DNA from 4 places in the Desulfosporosinus youngiae DSM 17734 genome. Region 4 is predicted to be linked to each of the others. Evidence: riboswitches for the same ligand, from Rfam matches in the RefSeq annotation. Region 4 holds a riboswitch; each other region holds the start of a gene.

Region 1 (7,424 bases), 1.8 Mb from region 4:
TTGCCGTTAGAACCTCCTGCTCTCTTGAGGTTAGTTGCTCAACATACTGATTTTGTATTTTAAGAACCCATTCAATAACTTCCGGGTCATAGTATTTTCTTCCTCGCGCCACTGAACGAACAGCGTTTAGAATTTCCTCTGGCATTGCATCTTTTAGAATATATCCATCTATGCCTAACTCATTAGCTCGTATAAAGTCCTCAGGCTCATGTGACGATGTCAAAACCATATACTTACAGCTAGTATTTAATTTCCTCATTTCCATTAAGATATCTAAACCGGATTCGTCCTTAAGCCTCAAATCGAAAATCACTATATCTGGACATAGCTTTACAATGACATCCCTTGCTTCGTTAACTGAAGCAGCCTCACCTACAAATTCTAATCCGTCTTCTGACTTCAAAATTCTTATAAGTCCCTGTCTCGATAATGGAAAGTTATCAACACATACAAACCTCACAATTCATCGTCCCTCCTAAGGACTATTTGCCTTTATTAACAATCTCGCACGTTCCACCTTAAATTACGAAAGCATAAGAATTGAAATTTGACTCTACGTCTATTATTAATTATTTCTGTCTTTTAATCGTCATACGTTTGCATAACTTCAAATGACCAATTAGGTACTGTTTTCGGTATACAGACGTAGATTATCTCCGCCAGTTATTAGAACAGAAACTATACTTTAGTAGTACCATTACAATGCCCAATGCCTTGAATAATTGGATAACACAAAAAAGCCAATGCTCAGGCAGTGGCTTTTTTACTCATCAATATCAGATTACACTAATAAACTTCCAAGTTTATGTTTATTTGCATAAAGCGCTGCCTGTGTACGACAGCTTAGTCCAAGTTTACCGAAAATTTGGCTAACGTGTTTTTTAACGGTATATTCGGAAATGAATAGCTGCTCAGCTATGTCTCTATTACTTAAACCTTTACCCAACGCTGCCAGAACCTCTAGTTCCCTAGACGTTAACTCTTCAATATTATGCTGCAGGTTTTCTTTCTTCATTACAATTTCCATAATAGACGGATCGTAATACTTTCTCCCCTTACTGACCAGCCGAACAGCATTAACTATTTCCTCTGGCATAGCGTCTTTTAGAATATACCCATCAACACCAAACTCAGACGCACGTTTAAAGTCATCCGGATCTAATGAAGAAGTTAATATAACAACTTTGCAATCACTATCTAACTCTTTGACTTCAGAGATAATATCAAAACCGCTCTCATCCTTTAGCTTTAGGTCTATAATAATAATCTCTGGTTTTAATCTGAAAATAACTTCACGTGCTTCCTTAACACTGGAAGCTTCCCCCGCAAACTCAAACTCACTTTCTAACCCAAGAACTGCCATAAGACCCTGTCTTGATAATGGATAATCATCAATTGACACTACGTTCATAATGCTTCCTCACCATACGTTTTTTACAATATACATTCCGATGAACAATCTACATTTGGACGCATAGTCTATCCACTGCCACAAAGTATTCCAAACGTCTAATTGTTCAGCCATTTTATAACACCTCTAGTTTGCATTTATTTTATTTCATTTTAAGAAATCACGTCATGACGAAATTAAGATGGAGAATATTTTTATTCTAAAATATTTCTCTGGCTCAATGCATGAGAGAGAGGATATTCGCGGTATTCCACCTGGGATGAAAGGGTCTGGATATCCGTCCGGTGCACTTTACGAAACGCCGAAGGATAGGTATGAAAGTATTGTCTAAAATATTTAACTAAATATTTTGTATCAGAAAATCCGCACGCCATAGCAATATCGATTATCCGTGCATCCGTACTTAACAGAAGCTTTGCGGCATATGCGCATCTACTGTAATATAATAATTCCAGAAAGGTTAATCCGAATTTATCCTTTATATCATGACTTAAATGCTGCAAGCTGACGCCTACCTCAACGGCCAGTTCTTTCAGCCTCAACTGTACATCAAGATCGCTGATTGCATATTTAGCTATTTGCTTGAGCCTATTTACAAGCTTTTCAGTAAAGGGTGTAGTTCCATAACCCCAGCGCAGAAAATCAAAATTATAGGTAAGATAGTCCAGCATGTCCACCAGAATACTTTCGATATTTTGTTTATGCTCTCCACGGGGATTATCCATTAACGCCGATGTCAGCAGGGCAGTATATCTCCTAAGTTTTTTATATTTTTGTGGTGCTTCCGTTTCATGGTAAGCGGAGCAGCAGTAAAAAAACAGATATTCGTCATCCGGCAGGACGCTGCTGCAGAAACATCCATCAATTTGTATAAACAGAATTTTATTATCCTCATGAGTTTTTGTGATACGGTGAAGCTCGCCCATGTTTACGATTGCAATATCATTTTCATGCAGCGTAAGGTTGTGATCGCCAACATCGATATTGATTGACCCCTTCAGCACCTGAATAATTTCCAGCGTATCATGCCAGTGGTAGGGATATTGACATCCTCTGACATATGCTTTGACTGATATTCCATTTTCAAATTCAATTTTTTCGGGACGCACAGCCATAACCACCTCAGTTTTATCCGCTTTTCAACATAGTGATCCCCGCACTTTCATTTGGCAAAACGATTCTTATCAGGGTACCTTGCCCCAAGTGAGTTTCAATAGATAAGATTGCATTAATGGAATGAGCTAAACTAGTCATATTGATTAACCCTAAACCCTGGTGCTCATCGGCGCTATTTATCGGTTCAAAACCTTTCCCATCATCTGTAATCGTTAAATGTAATTCCTCTCCTATATTCATGAATTCAACCGTTAAATTTTTACATCGGCCATGTTTCAAGGCATTATTTGCTGCTTCGTGAATAATCCGATACAACGCTCGAGCCTGTTGTCCTCCAAGGTCTACATCCATTTCACTAATTACTAAAGAGACGGAAACCCCATGAAGTCTTTCGACCTCATAGAGGTAGCGTTTTATCTGCTGGAGCCAATCTTTATCAGAAGTAACTTTGAGTGAGTAGATTATTGAACGAAGCTCGCTGAGCGCTTGATTAACTGTACTTGTGATAAGCTTAAGTTGTTCACGATCTTTTATATCTACTTTTTCGGACTTTGCTAAAGCAGACGTGGCACAAACAGCGCTAAAAAGACGTCCAGAACTAAGGTCGTGAATTTCCTCACCTATGCGTTTTCGTTCCGCTTCAATCATCGATTTTACTGCCCTGTTATCTGTGTCCACCCGCTCATAGATAATTGCACTCCATTCCGCAAGGAGTCTGACGTTTTGGTGGAGTCTTTCCTTGAACTTGGCACTAGTGGCCTCATCCCAAAATACTCCTATAAATCCATAAAAACATGTTGCCGTTTTAACTGGGGCTAAATAATACCATGTATCTCCGAATTGAACTAATGCAGCTTCTTCTTCATTTCGAAGATTATCCCAAACTTGTCCTGATTCATTTGCAATAACGACTTCTTGGCGTTTGTTTTCAGGTGTTAGCAGGATTGAGTTTTTATCTCCATTTTGTGAATAGAGCCATACAAAAGCCGAATCAACTCCCGATATTTTGATTATATACTCGCACAATTCACGTGTAATATCAGATGTACTATTCGAACTTTTCTGAAAATCAATTGAATGATAAAACTGTATAAGTTCATTAACTGCCGACTCGAATTTAACGTTTGATTGACGAAGAGCTAAGGTATGTTCACGCATGTTGTTAAGTTCAATCAACATACCAGTTATAATTTCTGCCAGCACATAAATGAGGATTATCTTAAGTATTTTGTTAGTTAAGGAAATCGATTCATCCACCCATAGGTAATTAACTGTAAGAACAAGCCAACAGAGATTACCTATCATACGGATCTCATTATTCGTTATCTTTCTCACCCCCATTCTACCTTCCCATTTCATTCATGGACCCGAATCGTAAACGGCACACTCAAATATGAGTGTGCCGGTTTCACGTTTGACTCCTTGCAATTCTTCGTGACCAATTATAAACTGCAATTCATTGTCTCACACGTACATGCCATTAAAATCCCATAACCCTTCTGAATGTGTAAAAATACACCCATCTTAAACACGACGTATTTCTCGCAATCTTCTAATAATACTATTATAATTTACGAAACTTCTTTGTCAACCATTTATTTCCACCAGCATTTTTCTCTATTCGCTTTTTTCGGAGGTTTTCTGCTTTCTCTTTCGCTTAAATCACAAATTTTGTTTTTGTTTTTGTTTCATTATTCTTATATCTACATTTTCCGACCCGGATATAGCTTCTGATTATACCTGGCTCTATGTATCAGGGCCTCACGCGGTATAGTACTGAAGTATACTTTTCTACCCAAAAGTAGACTCAATATTTCACCTCAATAATACCGCTAAAAGCGCCTATTTGGCTATCTCTAGTTAACCCTATGTAGGACGATTAATACGAAAAACTAACAGATAATAGACATAAAGTTAAATCTTTTTCTAGGAGCAATTTATGAAAGTGTATGAAAGAAGAATTATTTTTGCTTCGGGTATTCTTTTTATTTTGAATGCACTCGATGGACTATTAACTTTTTGGGGGCTGAATCTAAAGGTTATTGAAGAGGCTAATCCATTAATGCGGGGTCTTATCACTATGAACCCTAGTAGTGTCATTTGTGCTAAGTTATTACTCCCCCTATTTATGGGAGTTATTTGTTGGATAGCACGAGAACAATCGCAACGATTAGTTAAATATTCACTTAGTCTGGTCTTAGTGATTTATTTATTGACAAATCTGCTGCATCTTTATTGGTGGTTAAATTTGTAGCGAAAACCAGATCTGATAACACAAAAAAGCCAATGCTCAGGCAGTGGCTTTTTTACTCATCAATATTAGATTACACTAATAAACTTCCAAGTTTATGTTTATTTGCATAAAGCGCTGCCTGTGTACGACAGCTTAGTCCAAGTTTACCGAAAATTTGGCTAACATGTTTTTTAACGGTATACTCGGAAATGAATAGCTGCTCAGCTATATCTTTATTACTTAAACCTTTACCCAACGCTGCCAGAACCTCTAGTTCTCTAGACGTTAACTCTTCAACATTATGCTGCAGGTTTTCTTTCTTCATTACAATTTCCATAATAGACGGATCGTAATACTTTCTCCCCTTACTGACCAGCCGAACAGCATTAACTATTTCCTCTGGCATAGCGTCTTTTAGAATATACCCATCAACACCAAACTCAGACGCACGTTTAAAGTCATCCGGGTCTAATGAAGAAGTTAATATAACAACTTTACAATCACTATCTAACTCTTTGACTTCAGAGATAATATCAAAACCGCTTTCATCCTTTAGCTTTAGGTCTATAATAATAATCTCTGGTTTTAATCTGAAAATAACTTCACGTGCTTCCTTAACACTGGAAGCTTCCCCCGCAAACTCAAACTCACTTTCTAACCCAAGAACTGCCATAAGGCCCTGTCTTGATAATGGATAATCATCAATTGACACTACGTTCATGATGCTCCTCCCCCATACTTTTTTACTAGTGATCTTCGCGCTTTTATTTAACCCGACTTTCGCCAGACCTAGGTCTAAATCGCCTGGGTTTTCCTTTGTATTAATTAACTATGATTGTACGAGAATACGTTACAACCAACAAAAAAACTCAAACTAAATATGTGACGCATTGTCTAGTAGCGTCTTACCGAGTTACCGAAGTCTCTTGGTCTAAACTGGCAAAGGTTAAGAGACTTCATTAGCGGGTCAAGCTTCCCTATTCAAGCAAAATAGATTGGTTTCCCAGGCGACTTAGCAAGCTATGAAGCATTAAAGATTGATTAAACCTGAGCCCCGATAACAGAAAAAACAAACCGTACCATTAAACCAATAGAGGATAACATAGAAATCATTATTTCCGAAAGACAGTGGCTGACCAATCCAATTCCGTACAATATCTTTCACCGGCATCTAAAATCAAACTATCCCCACCAATTTCATTGAGGATTGCGCATAGCTCTTTTTTCAACAATCGTTTGAGGTTCACTAGCATTTACATCAATCCTTTAATCATTCAGTTTACCTTAAATTCTCTAAAGTAAGCTGTGACCCGGTATAACTGTACCAATTCTAATCTCTTTATTTTACGACCTTTTTGCGAAAGATACATCGGCCAAAGGTATGAGATACCGATCCCTACATTAAATAAAGCTTTGTCAACACGTTCACTTTGGTGAAACTCAAGGTCGGGGCAGAGTAAATTGATATTGTATACTATAAACGAGCAAAATTGCTTCCAATCTTTTACCAAAAATAAATAGAGACCAACGGCTTCCTTCTGTGGTATAAAATAAGTCTACCACAACAAATCCATCTCAAGGAGGAAGCAGATGTCTCTGGACCTTATCTTACCAAATAACGAAGCGATGTTCAATTTCTTTAAAAGCTAAACTATGTTTATCCTGAGAAACAAAGACTAAAATCTTTCATTAAGACACAGACCTATGAAGTCATGAGGAAAAAAGCTTTATATAACAATAAGAGTGTGAAATCAGGAATACTCCCTTAAGATTTCACGCTCTGGCTTATTTTTCCCCAAAGATTGAAAAGGGGCTACCTTTTCGTATAGAATCATACCAAAAATTCTTCCACAGCACATCATACCTAGGTACAGTAAAGGACGTTTTGTGCTAATCAGTTATCTTTGTTGTGTTTCGGCGTGCTCTTGGAAAGGGATAAGGCTTTCTAATTCCTAATTCCATAAAAGCTCTCCTGATGTTCTCGTGGACGCGTGCTCCAGAGAAAGGTTTCTTACTTTTACCGAATCTTTCGTTTATTTTTTGTAACTCTTGGAAGGAACTATAGGAGATACGGGGAATTTAGATCATAGACTAATAGCTTCTTTGTAGAAAGCTTACTCATATTTATGATGAGGTGATTAACCAATAATGGAAGAAGCAGCATACAGCCCCGTATTGATAAGAACGAAATACAGCAAGCCTGGGGGCGGCTCTTATCTGATTCCGCGTCGGCGCTTACATCGGAGATTGGGTAATTCACTTAACCATAAGGTTACCACAGTGACGGCACCTGCCGGCTATGGCAAAACCTCTGCCGTCCTCGAATGGCTGGCACAGGCTGGGCTGCCGGCAGCCTGGCTGTCGGTCGATGCTGAAGACAATAACCCCAGGGTATTCTGGCGTTATATCTGTGCAGCTCTCGATGAAATTGCCCTGGGGATAGGCAAAGAAACAGAATATGTCTTCTCATCCTATGAACTGCTCAAAGCCAATATTCATTTGAGTATCCTGATCAACAAACTCTTGGAGCAGGAATCCGACTTCCTGCTCGTGCTCGATGACGTTCATTGGCTGACAGATCCTGCAATTTTGCAGGGGTTATCCTATTTAATCAGCTATCTTCCGCCCAAAATGCATCTGATCCTCATCAGCAGGATCGAGCCC
Region 2 (7,424 bases), 130 kb from region 4:
GTACAAAACAACCATTCTTGCTTTTCTGGTGTTGAACCCTATTTTGATGTTGACTCTCGGTAAGTACGTTACCGGGTGGGTTCTGATTGTCGAATTTATTTTTACCCTGGCCATGGCGCTGAAATGTTATCCGCTCCCTGCAGGCGGACTTTTGGCGATCGAAGCCGTTGTGATCGGGCTTACTAACCCGCATTCGATCTATCACGAAGTTGAACTGAACCTGCCGGTTATTCTGCTTCTGATGTTCATGGTTGCCGGGATTTATTTTATGAAAGAAGGTCTTGTGTACCTGTTTACCAAGATCCTTACCAAAGTACGCTCTAAAGTCGCCCTTGCCTTCCTGTTCTCTATACTGGGGGCGGTTCTCTCCGCTTTTCTGGATGCGCTGACCGTAACGGCAGTGATTATTGCCGTGGCCTATGGATTCTATAACATTTTCCACAAATTTGCTTCCAGCGAAAAAGTATACGAAACCTATGACATCAATCACGACCATATTGTTGATGACATATATCAGGAAGATCTCAATCAGTTTCGTGGCTTTCTGCGCAATCTTATGATGCATGGTGCCGTGGGTACCGCCCTGGGCGGAGCAACAACACTGGTTGGTGAGCCTCAGAACCTGCTGATCGGCTCTATTATGAAATGGGACTTCGTTGATTTCTTTTTAAACAGCGCACCTGTGTCTATCCCGGTGCTGATCGCCGGTCTTCTGACCGCCATCACCCTTGAAGTCACCAAGTTTTGGGGGTACGGCTATCAGCTTCCTGATTCTGTTCGAAAGGTCATGGAAGACGACACCAAAGCCAAAGATGCCGCGCTGGATACTCGCGGACGTATACGCCTGATTATTATGGCTGTATGCGGCGTTCTGCTGATCTTTTCCCTGGCGTTGCACCTGGCGGAAGTCGGTATTATTGGTCTGATGATTATCATCCTGCTTACCTCTTTCAACGGGGTTATTGAAGAAGGGCGCATCGGTCATGCCTTTGAAGAAGCAATGCCGTTTACCGCACTGCTTATCGTATTTTTCTCCATCGTTGCGGTTATTCATGACCAGCATCTGTTCACTCCGATTGTTCATTGGGTATTACAGCTGGAAGGACAGGATCAGCTTGTGGCTTTTTTTGCGGCAAACGGTGTCCTTTCCGCAATCAGTGACAACGTATTTGTGGCTACCGTATATATGACCGAAACCCAGAAAGCCTTTGAAGCCGGAGGCATTGCGCTGGAGCATTACAACAAGATGGCAGTTGCAATCAACATGGGTACAAACATCCCTTCCGTTGCTACACCAAACGGTCAGGCAGCATTCCTGTTCCTGCTGACCTCCGCGCTTGCTCCGCTGATTCGCCTGTCTTACCTGGAAATGGTGAAACTGGCTCTGCCTTATACCATCGTTATGTCTCTTACAGGTGTGCTGGCTACAATGTACCTGTTGTAAGCCTGAATAGTATTGTACAACTAAATACTCTTAAAATCGGTTGGGGTAAACTTCGCGAAAGCGAAGGACGCTAAAATCATGGGTCTAAGGCTGCTAATTCATATTGGAATTAGGCTAGGATCGCCAGATTACAAGCAGGAACTTCTCAGGGAGAGTAGTCATCTTAAGACTGCTCTCCCTTTATTTTGGGAATGTTAAACTATCATATGGAGGTGTATTAAATGCTTATTGTCTTAGCCGTTATCTTTTCATTCAGCTATTTTCTTTTATCATCACAGAGAAAATCCCTAGGTCAATCATTGCAGTCTTGGTAACGTCACGACCGTTTTATTAATTGTTCCTATAATCATCCCCATTGCCGGTCAACTGGCAACCCGGCAGAATGCTACAGTAAGCGACTGACCTGTGACTATTCGCAATGTTGTTAAGCAACAATAAAATTTCTAATTTGGAGGAGTGTCATATGAAACAGACGGGTACCGGACAAGTGAAACAGATGGGCATCGGACAGGCATTCAGAGCAAATTTCCTGGGCCACGCTCCCAACTGGTACAAAACAACCATTCTTGCCTTCCTGGTGTTGAACCCTATTTTGATGTTGACTCTCGGTAAGTACGTTACCGGGTGGGTTCTGATTGTCGAATTTATTTTTACCCTGGCCATGGCGCTGAAATGTTATCCGCTCCCTGCAGGCGGACTTTTGGCGATCGAAGCCGTTGTGATCGGGCTTACTAACCCGCATTCGATCTATCACGAAGTTGAACTGAACCTGCCGGTTATTCTGCTTCTGATGTTCATGGTTGCCGGGATTTATTTTATGAAAGAAGGTCTTGTGTACCTGTTTACCAAGATCCTTACCAAAGTACGCTCTAAAGTCGCCCTTGCCTTCCTGTTCTCTATACTGGGGGCGGTTCTCTCCGCTTTTCTGGATGCGCTGACCGTAACGGCAGTGATTATTGCCGTGGCCTATGGATTCTATAACATTTTCCACAAATTTGCTTCCAGCGAAAAAGTATACGAAACCTATGACATCAATCACGACCATATTGTTGATGACATATATCAGGAGGATTTAAATCAGTTTCGTGGCTTTCTGCGCAATCTTATGATGCATGGTGCCGTGGGTACCGCCCTGGGCGGAGCAACAACACTGGTTGGTGAGCCTCAGAACCTGCTGATCGGCTCTATTATGAAATGGGACTTCGTTGATTTCTTTTTAAACAGCGCACCTGTGTCTATCCCGGTACTGATCGCCGGTCTTCTGACCGCCATCACCCTTGAAGTCACCAAGTTTTGGGGATACGGCTATCAGCTTCCTGATTCTGTTCGAAAAGTCATGGAAGACGACACCAAAGCCAAAGATGCTGCGCTGGATACTCGCGGGCGTGTACGCCTGATTATTATGGCTGTATGCGGCGTTCTGCTGATCTTCTCCCTGGCGTTGCACCTGGCGGAAGTCGGTATTATTGGTCTGATGATTATCATCCTGCTTACCTCTTTCAACGGGGTTATTGAAGAAGGGCGCATCGGTCATGCCTTTGAAGAGGCACTGCCGTTTACTGCACTGCTTATCGTATTTTTCGCCATCGTCGCGGTTATTCATGACCAGCACCTGTTCACGCCGATCATTCAATGGGTACTGCGCCTGGAAGGCCAGAATCAGCTTGTGGCTTTCTTTGCGGCAAACGGTGTCCTTTCTGCAATCAGTGACAATGTATTTGTGGCTACCGTATATATGTCCGAAACCCAGAAAGCCTTTGAAGCCGGAGGCATTGCGCTGGAGCATTACAACAAGATGGCAGTTGCAATCAACATGGGGACAAACGCTCCTTCCGTTGCTACACCAAACGGTCAGGCGGCGTTCCTGTTCCTGCTGACCTCCGCGCTTGCTCCGCTGATTCGCCTGTCTTACCTGGAAATGGTGAAACTGGCTCTGCCTTATACCATTGTTATGTCTCTTACAGGTGTGCTGGCTACAATGTACTTGTTGTAATCTTTCTCATCCCAACACCGAAAATACCCTCTCCGCATTTAGGGCAGCACCCTTGGTCCAGGCGGTTAACCAGGACAGGTTCACGTTCAATCACCGCTGCACCGCACTGAGGACAAAAGGTTGTACTTCCACCCCTGACATTCCCTAAATACACGTAGGGCAAATACTCTTTGGCTATATCCCAAGCCCGTTCCAACGTCTTTCGCTCCGTAGGCGGAACGGCAAGCCGATAAGCCGGATGATAGGCACTCAAATGCCAGGCCAGCGGAACATTAAGCTGCCGTAACCAGCGCGCCAGCTCCGTAATCTCTTGGGGATCATCATTAACCCCTTGAATAACAAGGGTCGTCACTTCCAGATGAACCCGCCCTGCCAAACGCTCCACACTATCTAAAACCCAAGCCAGTTTGCTTCCGCAGTAGTGTTGATAAAATTCCTCCGAGAAGGCTTTAATATCAATATTGACCGCATCCAGCCACGGAATCAGCTCCTCAAGAAAGTGGGGTGAAATCGTTCCGTTACTCACTAAAACCACCTGCCCCCCTTGAGCTCGCACAAGAGGAGCAGTATCTCGGATCATCTCAAACCACACACTCGGCTCTGAATAGGTAAAACACAGCCCAATGGATTCCTGCTCACGCCCGGCAAGCTTTCCAAGCTCGGCGGGCGTGACTTTTCTTCCGACTTGATGTTGCTGGGATATCTCATAATTTTGACAAAAAGAACAGCTAAGATTGCAGCCAAAGCCTCCCACGGAGAATATCCAAGAGCCGGGATAGAAATGATACAAAGGCTTCTTCTCGATTGGGTCTATATTCCAAGCCGCCGCTTCACCATAGGTTCGGGATACAACCTCTCCCTCACGGTTTTCCCGGGCCTGACACCGACCTGCCTGCCCATGCCGCAATTGACAATGTTGGGGACAAAGTAAACAACTGGCCATATAGGACTTTTCAGACAAAAGAACCGTCCCCCATCTATTCATAGTGTCTCTTAACCTCAAAACGCCAAAGTTCTGTTTCGCCCTCGAAGATACCTGCCTTTTGTTTTGCGATGCTGATTTGTTCCGCTACGGTATCCACCCCTTCCAGATGAGGGAGTAAAAGTCCGCTTCTTCCCCTTTGCCGAACCACAACCCCATACCGCCAAGGATCCAGCTCTTCAGGTCCGGAAATCTTCTCGAGTTCCCCAAGGACATCCACCGTGAAGCTTATAGAATCTAATTCCTCGGCACGAACCGGGCGAAAACGTGGATCCTGTGTTCCTGCCGCAATCGCATTATGCCGGATTTCCAAGGCTAAATTATCCTGCCAGGGTTCGGTTGTTCCTATACACCCGCGTAAATTCCCATCTTGTTTTAGGGTGACAAAACATCCCCTCCGCACGGCGAATTCAGAGGCAGACATGGCAGGCAGATCCAGCAAACCCCGCTCTCCCTTTTCTAAATAGGTTGTCAGGCATCGCCGCGCCCACTGGGGCAAGGGTGAGGAATGGTATAAATCCGCTACCAGGTAGCCTACGCCAAATGGCCCTTCATAGGAAAGCACTTCAGGTGCTCCCTCTTTAGCCGCCAGCGCCAGGCGAAGACTTCGGTACCCGCATTCCCCTGCTTTTTCGACAAGGTCAGCCGGCAAATCCGAGATTCTTTTTGTATCCCTCTGCAGGGTTTTCACCACAAATTGATCAAATTCCGGTCCTGCAGAATCGAAGCCATACGGTCCGTCCTCCTTCAGGCGATGGGAGAGATCTCCGCTGGCCACAAGGGCATAGCGTCCAGGTAAATCTTCAAGAATCTGTCCTAAACTCTCTCCATAATCCTCAGGACGCTCCAGGGGCATCCCTAATAGAACAACCTTGCCTTTCCACCCTGCTTTTTGCAAAAAATAGAGGGGTACAAAGGCACCATGATCGATAGAGCCCTGTATCGTAACAATCCCCGAGAGATTTTGAAATTGTGCGATAACCACAGGATCACTTTCAAAGGACAAATTAACCTGAGGCGCTCTAAACTGAGCAAAGTTTCCTTGAAGAGTGTTATCCACTGCAAGAGTCATGCCCTTCTTGATGAGAGGCGCATGAGGCGAAACCAAGATGACCGTTTCAACCTGTGCTTGAGCTATTCTCCGTGCAACTTCCCCATAAGCATCTGCACTCGCTTGACATTTCCGCTCCTCTCCCCTGCCTACCTCCGGAATTAGCAGGGGCGGATGGGGAACAAATATGGAATAAACCAAACCCATGATATACACTTCCTTTTGGCCTGATTAAGTCTTATATGATAATTGATTATTGCTTAATATGCTAAAATAGCACCTCTTAACTTATCCCAATATAATTATAAACCAAACGGGTCCGATATAAAGATAGTGACCTCATAAAAACCCCCCGGGTCTTTGACACTTGCCTTTAATATAGAAAATTCTACAAGCCTTGAAAACAGGGCTTTTTTCATTGAAAAAATGTCAAATTCCCCCCAATAGGTAGTGAGTAATTTATCGTAATGTGTTATAATATAAGGGATTGGAGGAGATCGTACTATGCGACTTAGTATATCCAAGTCTAAAAATGCTACTTCATTTTATGTCATACAATCTGTTTTCGAGAATGGCAGGCGTTCCACAAAAGTTGTTGAAAAGTTAGGAACGCTTGCTGAATTACAACAAAAATTAAATGGGCGTGACCCTATTGAATGGGCTAAATCATACATAGAAGAACTTAACCAAAAAGAGAAAGAGCAATCACGTGAAGTCATCCTTAAATATTCGCCATCCAAAGTCATTTCCAAAGATCAACAACGTTTCTTTAACGGCGGTTATCTTTTTCTTCAGCAAATCTATCACGATCTTAACCTTCATAAGGTTTCCGCTGATATATCGAAAAAATATAAGTTCTCTTTTGACCTGAATGCTATACTGTCTCGGCTCCTTTACGGACGGATCCTTTTTCCTTCCTCCAAACTCGCTACCTACAAGCATTCTTCAAAGTTCATTGAACAAACTGACTTTGAATTGCAGCATGTGTACAGAGCACTAGAAGTTATTTCCAAAGAAATGGACTTCATCCAGTCTTCTCTTTATACTAACAGCCTCAAAATTTCAAAGAGAAACACGGGTATTCTTTATTATGACTGCACCAATTATTTCTTTGAAATCGAACAAGAAGACGGCCTTAAACAGTATGGCGCTTCAAAAGAGCATCGACCGAACCCTATCATCCAAATGGGGCTGTTCATGGATGGAGACGGCATTCCTCTTGCTTTTAACCTCAACAGTGGCAACACGAATGAACAGATTACACTTAAACCCTTAGAGCAAAAAATACTTTCCGATTTTAAACTTTCCAAGTTTGTTGTCTGTACAGATGCCGGTCTGGCTTCTGAAAAGAACAGAAAGTTTAACAACGAAGGTGAACGCGCATTTATCACGACCCAATCGATTAAAAAACTAAAAAAGCATTTAAAAGAATGGTCTCTTGACTCAAAAGGCTGGCATCTTGCAGATCATGATAAAACTTATGATATCACCAAGCTTGACGAGGAAACTTATAAAGACAAATGCTTCTTCAAAGAACGCTGGATTAAAGAAAACGGCCTGGAACAAAAACTTATTGTCACTTACTCCATCAAGTACAAAAATTATCAACGCCAAATTCGTCATTCACAAATCGAACGTGCTCAGAAATTACTCGATTCGAATCCGACGAAACTTTCAAAAAGCCATCAGAACGACTATAAACGTTTTATTAAGAAAACCAGCTGTACGTCTGATGGCGAAATAGCTGAAAATGAACTCTATGCCTTAAATAACGAAACCATCGTTGCCGAACAAGCCTATGACGGATTTTATGCCGTTTGTACGAACCTCGAAGGTAGTGCTCAGGAAATCATCCGGATTAACCAGCGGCGCTGGGAGATTGAAGAATGTTTCCGGATCATGAAAAGTGAGTTTAAAGCGCGACCGGTATATTTAAGTCGCGAGGATAGAATTA
Region 3 (7,424 bases), 980 kb from region 4:
CAGGTAGCGAATAGCCATTTCCTCAGTGATCTGCGATGCATAAGTTTGTTTTGGTTTGGAGTCGATTTTGTATAGTTCAAAATTAAACGTCTCACCCTTATCTAGCATATGGTAGATACATTTTAGCAGTGTATGTGCAATAGCAATAATGGCCTTTTTGTGACCTCGACGTTTCTTAATCTGGTCATATCGGTTTTTGAAATACGGACACTTTTTACTCTTAATTGCAGCATTTGCACATTGAACTAGTAATGGCTTGATATATACACCAGCTCGTGAAATACGAACAGATTTCTTCTTGCCAGCACTTTCATTGTTTTGAGGAGTAACTCCAGCCCATGAGCATAGATGCTTGGAGGAATTAAAAACTGCCATATCGCTACCGATCTTACCGATTATAGCGATGGCAGTAAAAACATCCTTGATACTTGGCAATGATAAAATTATCTCTATTTGTGGCAAATAGGGCTGAGCTAAGCCTAAAACAACCCGTTCGATATCAGTTATATGTTTCTCGATGTTCTCAAGATGATGCAGACAAACACGCATTTTATCTGCTTGAGGCTTAGTTAAATTCCCATTGATTGATTTTGTAATTGTTTCTGCTTTATCTTGCATTCTTCCGTGTAACATTGATGAAACCTCGAAATCCATATCATCCGGATTATCAAGTATGTGATTAATGATTCTCATCGAGCTTACGCCAAAAGTATCAGAAACAACACTAGAAATCATAATATTTGAAACAGTTAGAGAGTTTTGGATGCGGTTTTTCTCGCTTGACTTAACATTGATGAGCTTAAACCGATACCGCATTAAATCACGAATTTGACGAATTGGTAAGGGTGGTATAAAGCTACTGGGAACTAAACCGTGCTTATGTAAATCGCAAAGCCAAATAGAATCTTTCTTATCGGTTTTCTTGCCTCGAATACCTTTAACATACTTTGGATTAGCAACGACAACATCACAGTAATCTTCCAAAATGTTAAAAACAGGGTGCCAGTACTTGCCTGTAGACTCCATACAGACATGAACGCAAGAGTGAGCTTTCAACCAATCCAAAAGTTGAAGCAAACTCTGGGTAAAGGTTGAAAATTGCCTCGTTTGGTAATCCGTAACCCCCGATTTGTTAGTAGTACCAACCGTTGCAACAACAAACTTCTTGTGGACATCAATTCCACAGCAAATAGGAAAAACAATTTTGAGCATAAACACATCCCCGCATAAGTTTATAGTGGATAAAGCAGACATTGACTGTTTGCTACATAATAAACGGGAATTGTTTATACAAGGATTAGTTTACGTGCTCTATGGCACACTTATTTGTACTTGAAAATAGCAAACGGCACATCTTAAAATGCGGGCAGGGTGCTAAACCCTGGACCACTCACCTCCCCGTGCTCTGTAGTGTATCTGCTTATCCAATTGGATTATATCCACTAGGAGACACTTTCATAAATTTTTGTGCCTTGAGCACAGCGAAAGGAATGGAACTTAAAATGAAAAAAATACAAATCTTTGAACCGGCGATGTGCTGTCCTACAGGCCTTTGTGGTGTCGGCGTTGACCAAGAACTCCTCAGAATTTCAACGGTCCTCAGTGCCTTGAATAAAAAAGGTATCGAGGTTGAGCGATTCAATCTTACAAGTGCCCCAATGGAATTCGTTAATAACAAAACCATTAACGACCTCCTTAATACTAAAGGAGTCGATGATCTACCGGCTATCGTACTTGACGGGGAAATTGTCTTAACAGGAAGATATCCTTCCAATGATGAATTTTGTAAAATTTTGGATTTACCCAGTGGAACTTTAAACGAAAAATCTAATCCATTTGAAGTCACTACCAAAAGCAGTTCAGATTCCTGTGATTGTTCAGATGGGGGATGTTGTTAAAATGAAGGCATTTACTCCTGAGAAAATTCAATTGACAAAATATCTTTTCTATACAGGAAAGGGCGGTGTCGGCAAGACTTCAACAGCTTGCGCTACCGCGGTGAGCCTTGCGGATAATGGCAAAAAAGTTTTGCTTATTAGCACTGATCCTGCCTCCAATCTTCAAGATGTTTTCAAAACTGACCTTAATAATAAGGGTGTGGCAATTAAAGAGGTCCCTAATCTTGTAGTGGCTAACCTTGATCCTGTACAAGCGGCTGCAGAATACCGCGAAAGCGTGATTGCACCTTATCGGGGTAAACTTCCCGAGGTCGTTATCAAAAATATGGAGGAACAGCTTTCAGGGTCCTGCACCGTTGAGATTGCAGCTTTTAACGAGTTTTCCCAATTTATAACGGATGAAACAATGCAGGAAGAGTATGATCATATCATTTTCGATACGGCACCGACAGGTCATACGCTGAGAATGCTGCAGCTTCCCTCGGCGTGGAGTCAATTCATCAGTGAGAGCACGCATGGGGCATCTTGTTTAGGGCAACTCTCCGGTTTGGAGAGTAAAAAGGAAATGTATAAAAAAGCTGTAGAAACCTTAGCAGACGGTGACTTGACAACCCTTATTCTGGTTTCGCGTCCCGAAGAAACTCCGCTCAAAGAGGCTGTGCGAGCGTCGAAGGAGCTGGCGGATTTAGGAGTAAACAATCAAGTATTGATATTAAACGGAGTCCTTGCTTCCTATGATGATGCAATTTCCGAAAGTCTTTATCTCAAGCAACAGAAGGCACTTGAAGAAATGCCAAAGGGTTTACGGAACTTACTCACCTATACGGTGCCACTCAGAGCGTATAATGTCACGGGGATAGAAAATGTCCGGGCTTTGCTCACCCAGGACAACTTGTTTATTCATAAAGAAAGAATTCAGGAAGAAACCATTCCGCAGCTTAAAGATGTCATTGATGATCTGCATAACACCCATAAAAAGGTCATTTTTACGATGGGGAAGGGCGGGGTCGGTAAGACAACGATTGCAGCGGCCGTTGCCTTGGGATTATCGGAAAGAGGGAAAAAGGTGCATCTTACGACCACAGATCCTGCGGCCCACCTCCGATTTGTCATCAATGAGAATAGCGGGATTACCTTAAGCCACATTGATGAGCAGGCAGAACTCAAAAAATATCAAGAGGAAGTCCTTTCTAAGGCAAGAGAAACAATGTCGGAGGAGGATATTGCCTATATCGAGGAAGACTTGCGTTCTCCTTGTACCCAAGAGATTGCAGTATTCAGAGCGTTTGCCCAAATTGTCGAGAAAGCCGAAGATCAAGTGGTGGTTATCGACACCGCGCCGACAGGGCACACCTTGCTTTTACTGGATTCCACCCAGAGTTATCACCAAGAGATTAAACGTTCACAAGGCGATATTCCGGAATCGGTGAAAAAACTTCTGCCGAGACTTCGAAATTCAGAGGAGACGGAAGTCATCATTGTTACCCTTGCGGAAGCTACACCGGTCTACGAAGCAATGCGTCTTGAAGGAGATTTGAAACGGGCAGGGATTGCGACGAAATGGTGGGTTATTAACTCTTCTCTGTATCGTACAGGAACCACCAATCAATTATTGGCGGCAAAGGCAAGTCATGAGATCGAGTGGATCAATAAGGTGGATGAACATTCAAAGGGGAATTTTGCTGTAATCCCGTGGAGCGCCGAAGACATTAAAGGAGATAAACTGCTTGAACTCTAGTCTTTATCAACGACTAAGTGAGGGAATTAATAATGAATAAAGTAAAGGTTGCCTTTGTCTGTGTACACAATTCTTGTCGTTCACAGATGGCTGAGGCTCTAGGTAAAAAATTCGCTTCAAATGTTTTCGAGTCGTACTCAGCCGGTACCGAAACAAAGCCTGCTATTGATAAAGACGCCGTCCGGATCGTAAAACAGCTTTATGATATTGATATGGAAAAGACTCAAGTTTCCAAGTTGATTCAAGCTATCCCACAACCAGATATTGTGATTACGATGGGGTGCAATGTTAATTGTCCGTACGTACCGTGTAAGTACCGAGAAGACTGGGGTCTTGAAGATCCAACTGGAAAAAGCGATGATGAGTTTATCAGAGCGGCAAGAATCATCGAAGATAAAGTTTTGAAACTTAAAGAACGGATAATGAGCGGTGAAATTAGTGCTTAGGTATTAAAGAATTATCTGGCTTGGACACTTGGATTCTAGTCCCTGATACCAAGATATTAATGTATGGTGTGCTGTTGGTAAAAGGGATCGTTGGAACGACCGAAATTTTAAATCCTCTGGCCATTGCAACTCGATAAAGCGATCTCTCATCGAACGCTGATCTTACCCCAGTTGGGTGCACCGGGCGTAAGTGCTCATGAGGTAACCCAGCATTCGGGGTTGAAGGTTGTTTACGGTTCGATAGAGGCCATGGCAGAAATGTGTTTAGGTAAAACTGAATAAAGTCAAGGGCAAACCTGCCTAAAGGCAGGGACGCAAAACCGTAGGATCTAAGGTGCTTAAAAGGCGCTATGAATAGCCTGGTTGCCAATGTTGCAAGCCTGTCTTTTAGACAGGCTTTTGTTGTATATGCTTTACAACATTGATTAATGCTTCTCAGGTCTGCCTTTTGCTGACATTTGTACTTGGCGAACGGGGGCCTCAGGATTCATTGCCGCGCTTACCGTTATCAATTCATCAGGAGGTCGAAATAAAGACAGAGCACTTTGTCTATACGGCCTTCCATCAATTCAATACCGCCGAAAACCAGCACTTCGCTTATTGCAAAGTGCTGGTTTTTTCTCAGCAGTTGATTTCACAATATTCAGTCAATTAGGTGCGAAAAACTTTACATGCTGCACCGCTTTCTGCAAAAGCACATCAGTTCCGAATTGCCGCTCACCTCCGCTTGTTCTTCATTTCCAGATTTTAAAGATCGCGAAATGGAGGACAAGCCGATGGCTAAATTAGAAAAAAGGGTGAACTATCGTAAACAGTATCCCGGTTTAAGCGATGAACAGATTGAGGCACTGGAAAAAAGCGACCGCAAGATGGAGTACCAACAATACGACCTGAAAGCAGAGCGGTACCGGATTGACTATGTTAAGCGGACCGTTGCATTCGTTCCCAGCCGGGAAGACTCCTATGAACGGCCGCTGGAGGAAAACCGGCAGTTTGCCGATGAGCGGGTAAGCGTAGAGAATGCTGCAGTGAAAACGGTCATGCTTGAGAAAATGCAGACTTGCCTGGAACTCCTGGCACCGAAGGAAAAGGAGCTGATCACTGAGCTGTTTCTTAAAGGCAAGAGCGAACGGCAGCTGTCAAGGGAAACCGGTATTCCTTATATGACCATTCATGACCGGAAGATTAAGATTCTGGGCAAATTAAAAAAACTCATGGATAAGTAAAAATAGTTCCGTGCAACCCCCTCACTCAACGTGGAAATAAGTGAGGGGGTTTCTTTATGCCCTTTCTGTTCTTTGAAAACTAAAAATCCGGCAGCATAAATACATGAACTGTCCAGCCGTGCTGAGCGGCAGCGACGTTGACAGGCGCGCCAAGACTACCTGCGGATGGGTGACAGGTATCCGTCGAACCGATGGCATCGAAGGCGACGAGCGGGAATGCCCGGTCATAAAACAGCCCGTGGTGGGCTGTTTCGCAAGGAAATGGACAGGGATAATGCTACTTCCGTCCAGCCACAGCCCTGCTGCAAGCAGGATCAGGCAATGGGGGCGGCTTCCAGAGATCCTGGGAGAGGTGAATTCCTATGAGGTTTGTTTAACCGGCAGACCGTTTATGCTGCCGCCCTGGAAGAATCATGGATTCTTTTGTGCTTCGGGAAGTAGCGTCGAATAGAAGCACGGCAACTGTTTTGGAAATGAAGAACAAACTCATCACTTTGATCTTAGATACTGCGCGGCGGGGCTTAAAAGTTCTGCCGTGTAGTATCTAAGCTAAATCTTATGTATTGGTGGGATAAAAATGACGGATGAGAAACAAAGGGCCTGGGTTTACCTGCGAGTTGGCGCTTCCGGGGATGCAAATTACTGCTTGAAAAAGCAAAGTGAGGTACTCTCGGACTATGCTAAATGGCAGGGATATGAGGTCGTCGGAATAGCTCAGGATATCGGCAGCGGTCCGAGTTTTAAACAAAACGGTTTGGCCAAAGTGGCGGAAGCCGCTGCTGCAGGCGAGATGAAGGCCTTGTTCATTGCAAGTCTTGGCAGAGATGAGGTACCAACTATTAATTTTCTCCGCGGGCTGAATGAACAGGGCATTAAGATTTTCTCGGCCAAAGAGGGTGAGATCAATGCTGCTCTCTTTAAGATACTTTCCCCGCAAGTGGTTGACGCCTTGATGAATTTAGCGAATCCGCGAGTCATGGAACATCCTTATTTAGTGGCTTATTCCGAGGATGATATCTACGTTCCCCATGTCTTAAAGGTAACTCCGAAAAATATCGCAGCCTTTATCGCTCAAAGTACGACCGGGGCAGGGGGCGACGTACTTATCACTACACCCAGTGATGTGGCCGTTATTTCAACCCATGATGGCGTTATCGACTATTGCTCGGATCAGGATTTTTTAGAAAATGAACTACTTCCTATGCTTACTTCCATGCAGCAGGGGGATATGGAGATCCCTGCTGTGGAGGAAATGGCTGAGGGAGGCGTTCTTGATTCCCGGCAAGAAGCTGATCCGGAACGGGCGGAAACGGATGCTCAGACACTGGAGGATAATCCGAGTATGACCCTTAAAATGGAATATTAGGATTGAGCTAAAATTTGACTTTCGTCGGCCACTGTCTACCTAAAAGCAGGGGCGGTCAATGGGTTGTTTTCGGAGATTCCGGGGTATCGCCCATTGCCGGATCTTGGGTGAGTTGCAGTTTCTAAGGGGGGCTGAATCGGCAGTCCGTTTATACTGCCGCTCTTTAAGATTAGGGTTCTTATGCTGTTTTGGAGTAGGCGCATTGAAGCGCGGCAATTGTTTTGGAAAGGCCTGCAAGGAGATCTCTTTGATCTCAGATAGCCGCGGCAGAGGAAATTCTCCTGCCGCATCCATGTGAGATTAAAGGCCGAAACTAAGGAGGAATCCCAATGAAAACGTCAAGACAGGATGAGATTATAGGAAAGACCGGGTCATTGGCTATGTATACGGCTATGACTGAAGTCGGAGGGCATTTTATTTTGAAAATACCACGGCTAACATCACCGACTGTATTATGCTCCACGGAGAAAATGCGGACAAAATGATTTGAACGGACAGACTCGCTCATCTGACTATAAATTCCTTCGGAGCTATCATCAACCGCTGCCCGGCTCAGACACTGCTTCAGGAAATTTTGCAAGATCTGATCCCCATGCAGATGGGGGAAAAAGAACCTGGGAAAATTCTGAGCGCGGATGAAGCGGCGTACCAAGCCCTTCTGGAGTCCAGGGAAGGGGTCAGCCCGCGAAAAGTGAGCTAAAGATGTTGTAGCAACAGCTGGGCCAGAAAGCCCAGGATATAAAATGGCTG
Region 4 (7,424 bases):
TCACTCTTCGCTCCGTCGCTGATATAGACTTCGTCTAAATCAAGTTCGACTCCTCGGGGTTTGTAATCATTTTCAATGATTTTTTCGATTAGGAAGTCATACCCTTGCTCAGGGCCATACCCTCTAAAGGTTTCAGCTCTCCCCATTTCATCGACGGCTGTTTTCATTGCTTCAATAACCGCAGGAGGAAGCGGACGGGTTACATCCCCTATTCCTAAGCGAATAATATCCGCAGCGGGGTTCTCATTTTTAAATTGACTAACCCTGCGGGCAATTTCTGAAAACAGATAACTCCCAGGTAACCTTAGATAATTCTCATTCATCAGTGCCATAAATTTATGAGTCCCCCTTCTTAACTCCATTGCCTAAATTAAGTATTCTCTTATTAAACAATTTCTATAATTATAGCACATTTTACTTTATAGACCGTTTTTCTGCAATTGGGTTGAGTTAAAATATTAATTTTGCTTTATAACTGCATAATTTGCGTGGTAAAATAAGAATTAAAGGTGTGTCAAAAGGGGATATCAATGGACAATCCCTTTGACAGCCCCTTGACACCCACAGGACAGAATTGGAGTGTAAACAATGCAAATACCATCGATACGTTTGGAAGGGTTAGGAGCGTCCGTTTTTACAGAAATGGATAATTTGAAGAGGGAATTGGAAAGGGCGGGAAAGAGCCTTATTAATCTTAGTATTGGAAGTCCTGACCGTGCTCCGGATCTTGAAATTCGTAAGGTTCTTAGTCAAGGAGTTCTGGATGATAACCAATATGGTTATACCCTAACCCGGGGAACAGAAGAATTTCGCAGGGTTTGTGCAAAATGGTACCAGGAACGGTTTGGAGTCACTTTAAATCCGGAAACTGAGGTTCTGCCATTAATGGGTTCCCAGGATGGGCTGGCTCATATTTTTCTGGCCTACATTGATTCTGGTGATCTGGCTTTAATTCCCGACCCGGGATACCCCATCTATTCGGCTGGTTTAATGCTTGCCGGCGGAGAAAAAATTGCGATGCCTTTGTTGAAAGAGAATGAGTTTCTGCCTGACCTGAAACAAATTGAGCCTGATATCGCCCGCAAGGCAAAGCTTATGTTTTTAAATTATCCCAACAACCCCACTGCAGCAGTTGCCAGCCTCTCCTTTTTTGACGAGGTTGTCGAGTTCGCTAAAGAATATGATCTTCTTATCTGTCATGATGCTGCTTATTCCGAACTGGCCTTTGAGGGCTTCAGACCTGTGAGTTTCTTGCAGGCACGAGGGGCAAAAGAGGTCGGAATTGAATTCCATTCCGTATCCAAGACCTACAATTTAGCCGGAGCGAGATTAGGCTTTGTCGTCGGGAACGCTGATGTCATTGGAACTCTTTCTCAACTTAAATCAAATATCGATTATGGTGTCTTCGCTCCAGTCTTAGCCGCCGGAGCTTACGCACTTCGCAATGCACAAGATTCAATTGAAGAGAATAAGAGCGCTTATCAGAGGCGACGGGACATCTTGATCGAGGGGTGTGCTAAAGCCGGTTGGAAAATGCCGATTCCCCAGGGTTCCATGTTTATTTGGGCGCCTGTTCCGAATGAGCAGGACTCAGTATCCTTTGCGATGGACTTGGCTCGTGAGGCAGGTGTCATCGTAGTGCCGGGGATGGCCTTTGGAGAGTATGGAGAGGGATTCGTCAGGATAGCTATGGTTCAGAATGAAAGCGTGCTGCGGGAAGCGGTGCAGCGAATTCAGCAGTTCTTATAAAGAGAGATGTCACAACTCATTTAATGAAGAAATGAACCAATGAAAACGCCGGGCAATGATTTAGTGAGACCTACGGAACACTTATTTGTGTTTCGTAGGTTTTCTTTTTGGAGAGGGATCAGGTTTTAATTATAGGGGGTATAAAAATAAGAAAACCTAAGGCAGGAGGAAAATAGAATTTTTTGTCGAATAAACGGTAACACTGATTTTTCTGAACTTATTTATTTGCAAACATGTCACATGGTAAGGACGCAAAGCCACGGGTCTAAGGATAGTACTACTACAATCAGGATAGCCGGGCTGCGGAAGTGTACATTCAAAATGTCTATCTGCTGAAAGTTCGGTAGTTAGGCTTTTTTGTTTTTAGACGAATAGGGGGGATAGTTTAACTGAAATCAAGTTTGACCTATAGGCTGCTAAGCCGTATCAGCACGTAACTGATCGTTGACATATGAATGGAGCTGAAATTATGTTTAAGAGATTATTTAATGGTTCTAGTATCAGTGGTAAGACAATGGCAACTATATTACCCTTAGTATTATTAACCCTGGCGGCAATGTCCCTGGTTAGCTACAAATATTCGGAAACTGTACTAAAAAGCGAGATCCAAAATAAAATGACCGCTCAACTGAATGGGACGATCAAAGATATTGAGAAACAATTAACGGCCCATGATACGTTGCTTCAAGGCTTAGCACGTACTGTAGAATCTGTCGGAAATGGCGTAAATGCTGAGGAGTATGCGGGTTTACTAACAGAAATCATTACAGCTAATAGTGTTACATTCGGAGCAGGTGTGTGGTATGAGCCATATGCCTATAACAGTGACACCCAATACTTTGGCCCCTATGTCTACAAGGATAAAGAAGGCAACGTAGTATTTACCAATGAATTTGCTGACCCTAAATATGATTATCCCAGCCAAGGCTGGTATACAATAAGCAAAGGCATCTCAGAAAAATCAATATGGACGGATCCCTATTATGATGAGGGCACGAACGCTACCATATTAACGGATAACGTCCCGTTTTATGATAAGAGCGGAAATTTCAAGGGTACAATTACAGGTGGAATTGATTTCATAACTCTGCAAACCTTAATTAGTAATATCCAATTAGATATTAAAGCAGATATATATCTTTTGAATAAGGAAGGGAAGTACCTGGCGAATCCAAACCCGGACAAGATCATGAATATCAAGATTACCGAAGAAGAAAATTCCAGTTTAAAGGAAGCGGCAGAAAAGATGCTGACTGAAAAAACCGGTACGTTTCCCTACAATGACAAGAGTGCTGCAAGGCAAGTTTACTATGCGGAAGTTCCTCAGTTTGGCTGGATTTTAGCCATTGATGTTGAGGAGACTGATTTGCTGGCTCCTTTAAAGGATTTATTAAATCGGATGTTAATCCTGATTGTGCTGGCCGTTGCCATAACCGGCACAGTACTCATCTTGTATAGCCGATATATTGTTAAAAATATAAAACAGGTCAACCAATTTGCAGCAGCTATTGTTCAAGGAGATCTGAGCCAAACTATTGTGGTTCGTTCAAAAGATGAGTTCGGACAAATGACAGACAATCTTAACCTGATGATCAAGAATTTTAAGGGCATTATTGAAGGGATCGTTAACAGTTCTCAGCAATTAGCGGCCTCAGCAGAAGAATTGACGGCCAGTGCAGACGAAGGCAGCAGAACAACGGAACAAATTGTTTACTCCATTCAGGAAGTATCTGAAGGGGTTAGTCAAAAACTCACGGGGGTTGATGCTACGGCACAATCCGCCCAATTAGTTTCTGAGCATATGAATTCGATAACTCAAGATATTCATTTGGTTACGGCTGGCTCGCTTTCCACATCAGAAAAAGCCGCTATAGGGAATAGTGTTGTCAGAAAAGCTGTTGACGAGATGCAAGCGATTAGCAGTAAGGTCACAGAGGCGGCAGATGTTGTAAATAGCCTAGGGGTAAAATCAGGGGAAATTGGTGAAATAGTGGCATTAATAACCAACATTGCAGCTCAAACCAATCTCCTTGCTCTAAATGCAGCGATCGAAGCTGCAAGGGCGGGAGAGCAGGGAAGAGGGTTTGCAGTTGTTGCAGATGAAGTTCGTAAACTTGCCGAACAGTCCAGTGATGCAGCTGGAAAAATCAGTGGGTTAGTTGGTGAGATTCAAAAAGAAACCACGAAAGCGGTTAAGACTATGAACGATGGAACTGTTGCGGTCCAAGACGGGATTACCATGGTTAATTCGGCAGGTGAAGCGTTCCGGGATATCTTGCAGGGTGTTAACGACTTTTCAAAGCAGGCACAAGCTGTTGCTGAGGTAGTCGGGAAGGTTGGAGCAAGTACTGAGACAATCGTTTCCTCAATCATGGAGGTAGCTTGCATTCCGAAGGATATTGCCGGCAGTCTTGAAAATGTGGTTGCCGGGACAGAAGAACAGAGTGCTTCTATGGAGGAAATTCGCAGGTCGGCAGCCTCCCTTGCCCAAATGGCAGCAGATTTCCAAGGCAGTGTGACGATGTTTAAACTATAGCGGGGTAAGTATTCAACGTTAATTTGCTGATCAGGAAAGCTATGGAAAGGTACCTAAGACCTTCTCATAGCTTTTCATTTAATTTAGAAGCCTCACGTCTGAAGTTGGCGGAGTTTCCTTCGCTTAGCGAAGAATGTTATAATTAGATGTATACGTTTATCAAGTTATACAATCGGTTTTAGGGAGGATTAATCATTGGATTTCAATGAGGTTATTGCCAGGGAACTTGGTCTTAAGTTAAACCAGGTTAAAGAGGCTGTTAATTTGCTGGATGGGGGAAACACGATTCCTTTTATTGCCCGCTATCGTAAAGAAGTAACCGGGGAACTCGATGAAAATGTATTACGTGATATTGTAGAACGTTTGGATTACCTGCGGCGTTTAGAACAGCGGAAAACCGAGGTCCTGCGCCTAATAGACGAACAAGGAAAGCTTACGGAAGAACTGTCATCTCAAATCGCGGCAGCTGCGGTGCTTCAAGACGTCGAAGATCTCTACAGGCCTTATAAGCAAAAACGTCGTACGCGGGCAACGATTGCCAAGGAGAAGGGGCTTGAACCTTTAGCGGACTGGTTATTGGTTCAATATACCAGAGGAGACCCTCAAGCAGAGGCAGAAAAGTACTTAAATGCAGAGTTTGAGGTGAATTCAACAGAGGAAGCGTTAGCTGGGGCGATGGATATTATAGCGGAAACCATAGCGGATGATGCAGCCCTCCGTAAACGGATTAGGGAACAAACCATAAGAACTGCAGATGTTGTAGCGGTCGCCGCAGCTAAGAAGGCCACAGAACGATCCCCCTTTGAGATGTACTATGATTACCGTGAACCTGTACGAAAGATCCCGCCTCACAGGGTACTGGCCCTGAATCGCGGGGAGAAGGAAGAATTTTTATCTGTAAAGATTGATGTACCGCTGGAAAATTTGCAGAGAATCATTGAAATGCGCTATGTCAAAGCGGGACCGTGTGCTCCGCTGGTACAAAAAGCAGCACATGATGGGTATAAGCGATTGATTGAGCCTTCCATAGAACGGGAAGTACGGGCAGAACTTTCAGCTCAAGCGGAAGAACAAGCCATTAAAGTCTTTGCAGCTAATCTTCGTCAACTTTTATTACAGCCTCCAGTTCGTGGGAAAATGGTTCTGGGGCTTGATCCGGGATTCCGAACAGGATGTAAGTGGGCGATTGTAGATGAGACAGGAAAGCTGCATCAAGTAGGTGTAATCTATCCGCATACCGGAAAGGGCAAACGAGAAGAAGCTAAAGCAATTTTACGGAAAGCGATCCGGGAGTATGATGTCAATATTATTGCGATTGGCAATGGTACGGCCTCCAGGGAAACAGAGGAGGTCGTAGCGGAACTGATTCAGGAAGATGGAATTCCCGTCGAATTTACCCTGGTAAGTGAGGCAGGGGCTTCCGTGTATTCGGCTTCGAAGTTAGCAGGCGAGGAATTCCCGGATTTTGATCTTTCCTTGCGGAGCGCAGTATCTATCGCCAGAAGGCTGCAAGATCCCTTGGCAGAACTGGTAAAGATTGAACCAAAAGCGGTTGGGGTAGGACAATATCAGCATGATGTGCAGCCTAAACGGTTGGAAGAATCCCTGCATGGAGTAGTAGAGTCTTGTGTTAATGTGGTAGGAGTTGATCTAAATACCGCTTCTGCCTCTCTGCTTCAATACGTGGCAGGTTTGAAGCCGGCGGTAGCTAAGAATATCGTTGCTTGGCGGGATGAACATGGGAAATTTAGTAATCGTGACCAGCTTAAGAAAATACCCCGTCTCGGTGCCCAAACCTATGTACAGTGTGCCGGGTTTATCCGTTTGCCTGATGGGGCTAATCCCCTGGAAAATACGCCCGTTCACCCGGAATCTTATCAGCTTGCTGAAAACATCTTGAAAGGGATTGGGCATACCACCGGGGATTTGCGGGACCGCATCACCGAAATCCGCAATAAACTGGTCGTGCTGGATCCTAAAGAGCTTGCGGACGAGTTTGGCGCAGGCGTTCCGACAGTCCGCGATATCTTAGATGCTTTGCAAAGACCAGGCCGGGATCCCCGGGAAGATTTGCCGCGGCCATTACTCCGCAGAGATGTCACTCATTTGGAGGATCTTAGCGAAGGAATGATCCTGGAAGGTACTGTGCGTAATGTTGTGGATTTTGGAGCCTTTGTAGATATCGGGGTTAAACATGATGGTCTGGTTCATATTTCTCAGTTAAGCGATAAATTCATCAAACATCCCATGGAAGCGGTGGCTGTGGGGGATATTGTCAAAATACGAGTGATTGGAATTGATAAAGCGAGAGAGCGGGTCAGTCTATCTATGCGGGATCTTACGCCGAACGCTTCCGCTGTATAATATAAGATCTTGACATTAGAGCTTTAGGCTAAAAGAGTATTTAGATGTAAAATTGACAGTTTATAACCTTGAGTTAGATACTATTTTTAGTTCGCTTAATATAGGTACAAAGAAAACAGTCTAAAGAAGGGCATGCCTCTTTTTTAGACTGTTTTCTCTTTCGCTTTATAGTAAAAAACTATCTAAAGAAATAGCTGACCTAATTTAATCATTAGGTCAGCTAAGAAAAGGATTATTTCATAGTAGGAATCATCCAGGGGAAGACATAAGCTTGCAGCCAGACGAGGATACCCATCAGCATGGCCAGCACAACGCTGTGCCAGAAGACCTTACGGAAGATAACTCCGATATTTCTGACCCCTTCGTCGGCATCTGCATAACACGCGGCTGTCGCAACTGTAATACTCTGAGCGTCAATCATTTTACCCATAACCCCACCGGTACTGTTGGCAGTAACCATTAAGAGCGGGTCTAGATTCAGCTGTTGAGCGGTTACTAACTGAAGGTTACCAAACAGTGAGTTTGAAGCGGTGTCACTACCTGTCAGGAATACACCCAACCATCCAATCATAACTGCAAAGAAGGGATAGAGTGCACCGGTTTTAGCGAAGGCTAATGCCATGACAACGTCAGTTCCAGCATATTTTGTCATGTAGCTTAAACCGATAACTAAAGAGATAACGGAAAGAGGAATTTTCAGACGAACGATTGTAGTAACGAGAATTTCTTTCCACTGGGCAGCAGTAACTCTGAGGAACAGAATACCGGTGATGAA

What was found. A riboswitch is a leader RNA that binds a small molecule or an ion and turns the genes downstream of it on or off. The one in region 4 is predicted to bind cyclic di-GMP.
Region 1: it holds a riboswitch for cyclic di-GMP, as region 4 does, so the genes downstream of both, DESYODRAFT_RS10985 (sensor histidine kinase) here and DESYODRAFT_RS02850 (methyl-accepting chemotaxis protein) in region 4, are expected to answer to the same signal.
Region 2: it holds a riboswitch for cyclic di-GMP, as region 4 does, so the genes downstream of both, nhaB (sodium/proton antiporter NhaB) here and DESYODRAFT_RS02850 (methyl-accepting chemotaxis protein) in region 4, are expected to answer to the same signal.
Region 3: it holds a riboswitch for cyclic di-GMP, as region 4 does, so the genes downstream of both, DESYODRAFT_RS07510 (sigma-70 RNA polymerase sigma factor region 4 domain-containing protein) here and DESYODRAFT_RS02850 (methyl-accepting chemotaxis protein) in region 4, are expected to answer to the same signal.

The regions. Positions count from the first base shown of each region.
Region 1 covers NZ_CM001441.1:2,354,567-2,361,990, reverse strand. The annotation lists gene DESYODRAFT_RS11000 (response regulator) at 1-460, opposite strand, end outside; gene DESYODRAFT_RS10995 (response regulator) at 782-1,411, opposite strand; gene DESYODRAFT_RS10990 (AraC family transcriptional regulator) at 1,606-2,526, opposite strand; gene DESYODRAFT_RS10985 (sensor histidine kinase) at 2,540-3,868, opposite strand; cyclic di-GMP riboswitch class II at 3,919-4,003, opposite strand; gene DESYODRAFT_RS10980 (DUF5658 family protein) at 4,467-4,781, shown strand; gene DESYODRAFT_RS10975 (response regulator) at 4,852-5,481, opposite strand; gene DESYODRAFT_RS28145 (hypothetical protein) at 5,873-6,013, opposite strand; gene DESYODRAFT_RS10970 (winged helix-turn-helix domain-containing protein) at 6,909-7,424, shown strand, end outside.
Region 2 covers NZ_CM001441.1:457,801-465,224, reverse strand. The annotation lists gene nhaB (sodium/proton antiporter NhaB) at 1-1,444, shown strand, start outside; cyclic di-GMP riboswitch class I at 1,479-1,580, shown strand; gene nhaB (sodium/proton antiporter NhaB) at 1,908-3,437, shown strand; gene amrS (AmmeMemoRadiSam system radical SAM enzyme) at 3,418-4,422, opposite strand; gene amrA (AmmeMemoRadiSam system protein A) at 4,415-5,677, opposite strand; gene DESYODRAFT_RS02230 (IS1634 family transposase) at 5,975-7,424, shown strand, end outside.
Region 3 covers NZ_CM001441.1:1,570,923-1,578,346, forward strand. The annotation lists gene DESYODRAFT_RS07490 (IS110 family RNA-guided transposase) at 1-1,212, opposite strand, end outside; gene arsD (arsenite efflux transporter metallochaperone ArsD) at 1,503-1,898, shown strand; gene arsA (arsenical pump-driving ATPase) at 1,900-3,636, shown strand; gene DESYODRAFT_RS07505 (arsenate reductase ArsC) at 3,669-4,082, shown strand; partial or broken gene DESYODRAFT_RS29885 (mercury methylation corrinoid protein HgcA) at 4,088-4,331, shown strand; cyclic di-GMP riboswitch class I at 4,362-4,453, shown strand; gene DESYODRAFT_RS07510 (sigma-70 RNA polymerase sigma factor region 4 domain-containing protein) at 4,859-5,308, shown strand; gene DESYODRAFT_RS28005 (hypothetical protein) at 5,412-5,759, shown strand; gene DESYODRAFT_RS07515 (recombinase family protein) at 5,886-6,674, shown strand; gene DESYODRAFT_RS28015 (hypothetical protein) at 7,004-7,159, shown strand.
Region 4 covers NZ_CM001441.1:589,507-596,930, forward strand. The annotation lists gene DESYODRAFT_RS02840 (LL-diaminopimelate aminotransferase) at 1-332, opposite strand, end outside; gene DESYODRAFT_RS02845 (aminotransferase class I/II-fold pyridoxal phosphate-dependent enzyme) at 589-1,749, shown strand; cyclic di-GMP riboswitch class I at 1,966-2,057, shown strand; gene DESYODRAFT_RS02850 (methyl-accepting chemotaxis protein) at 2,219-4,285, shown strand; gene DESYODRAFT_RS02855 (Tex family protein) at 4,481-6,649, shown strand; gene DESYODRAFT_RS02860 (L-lactate permease) at 6,882-7,424, opposite strand, start outside.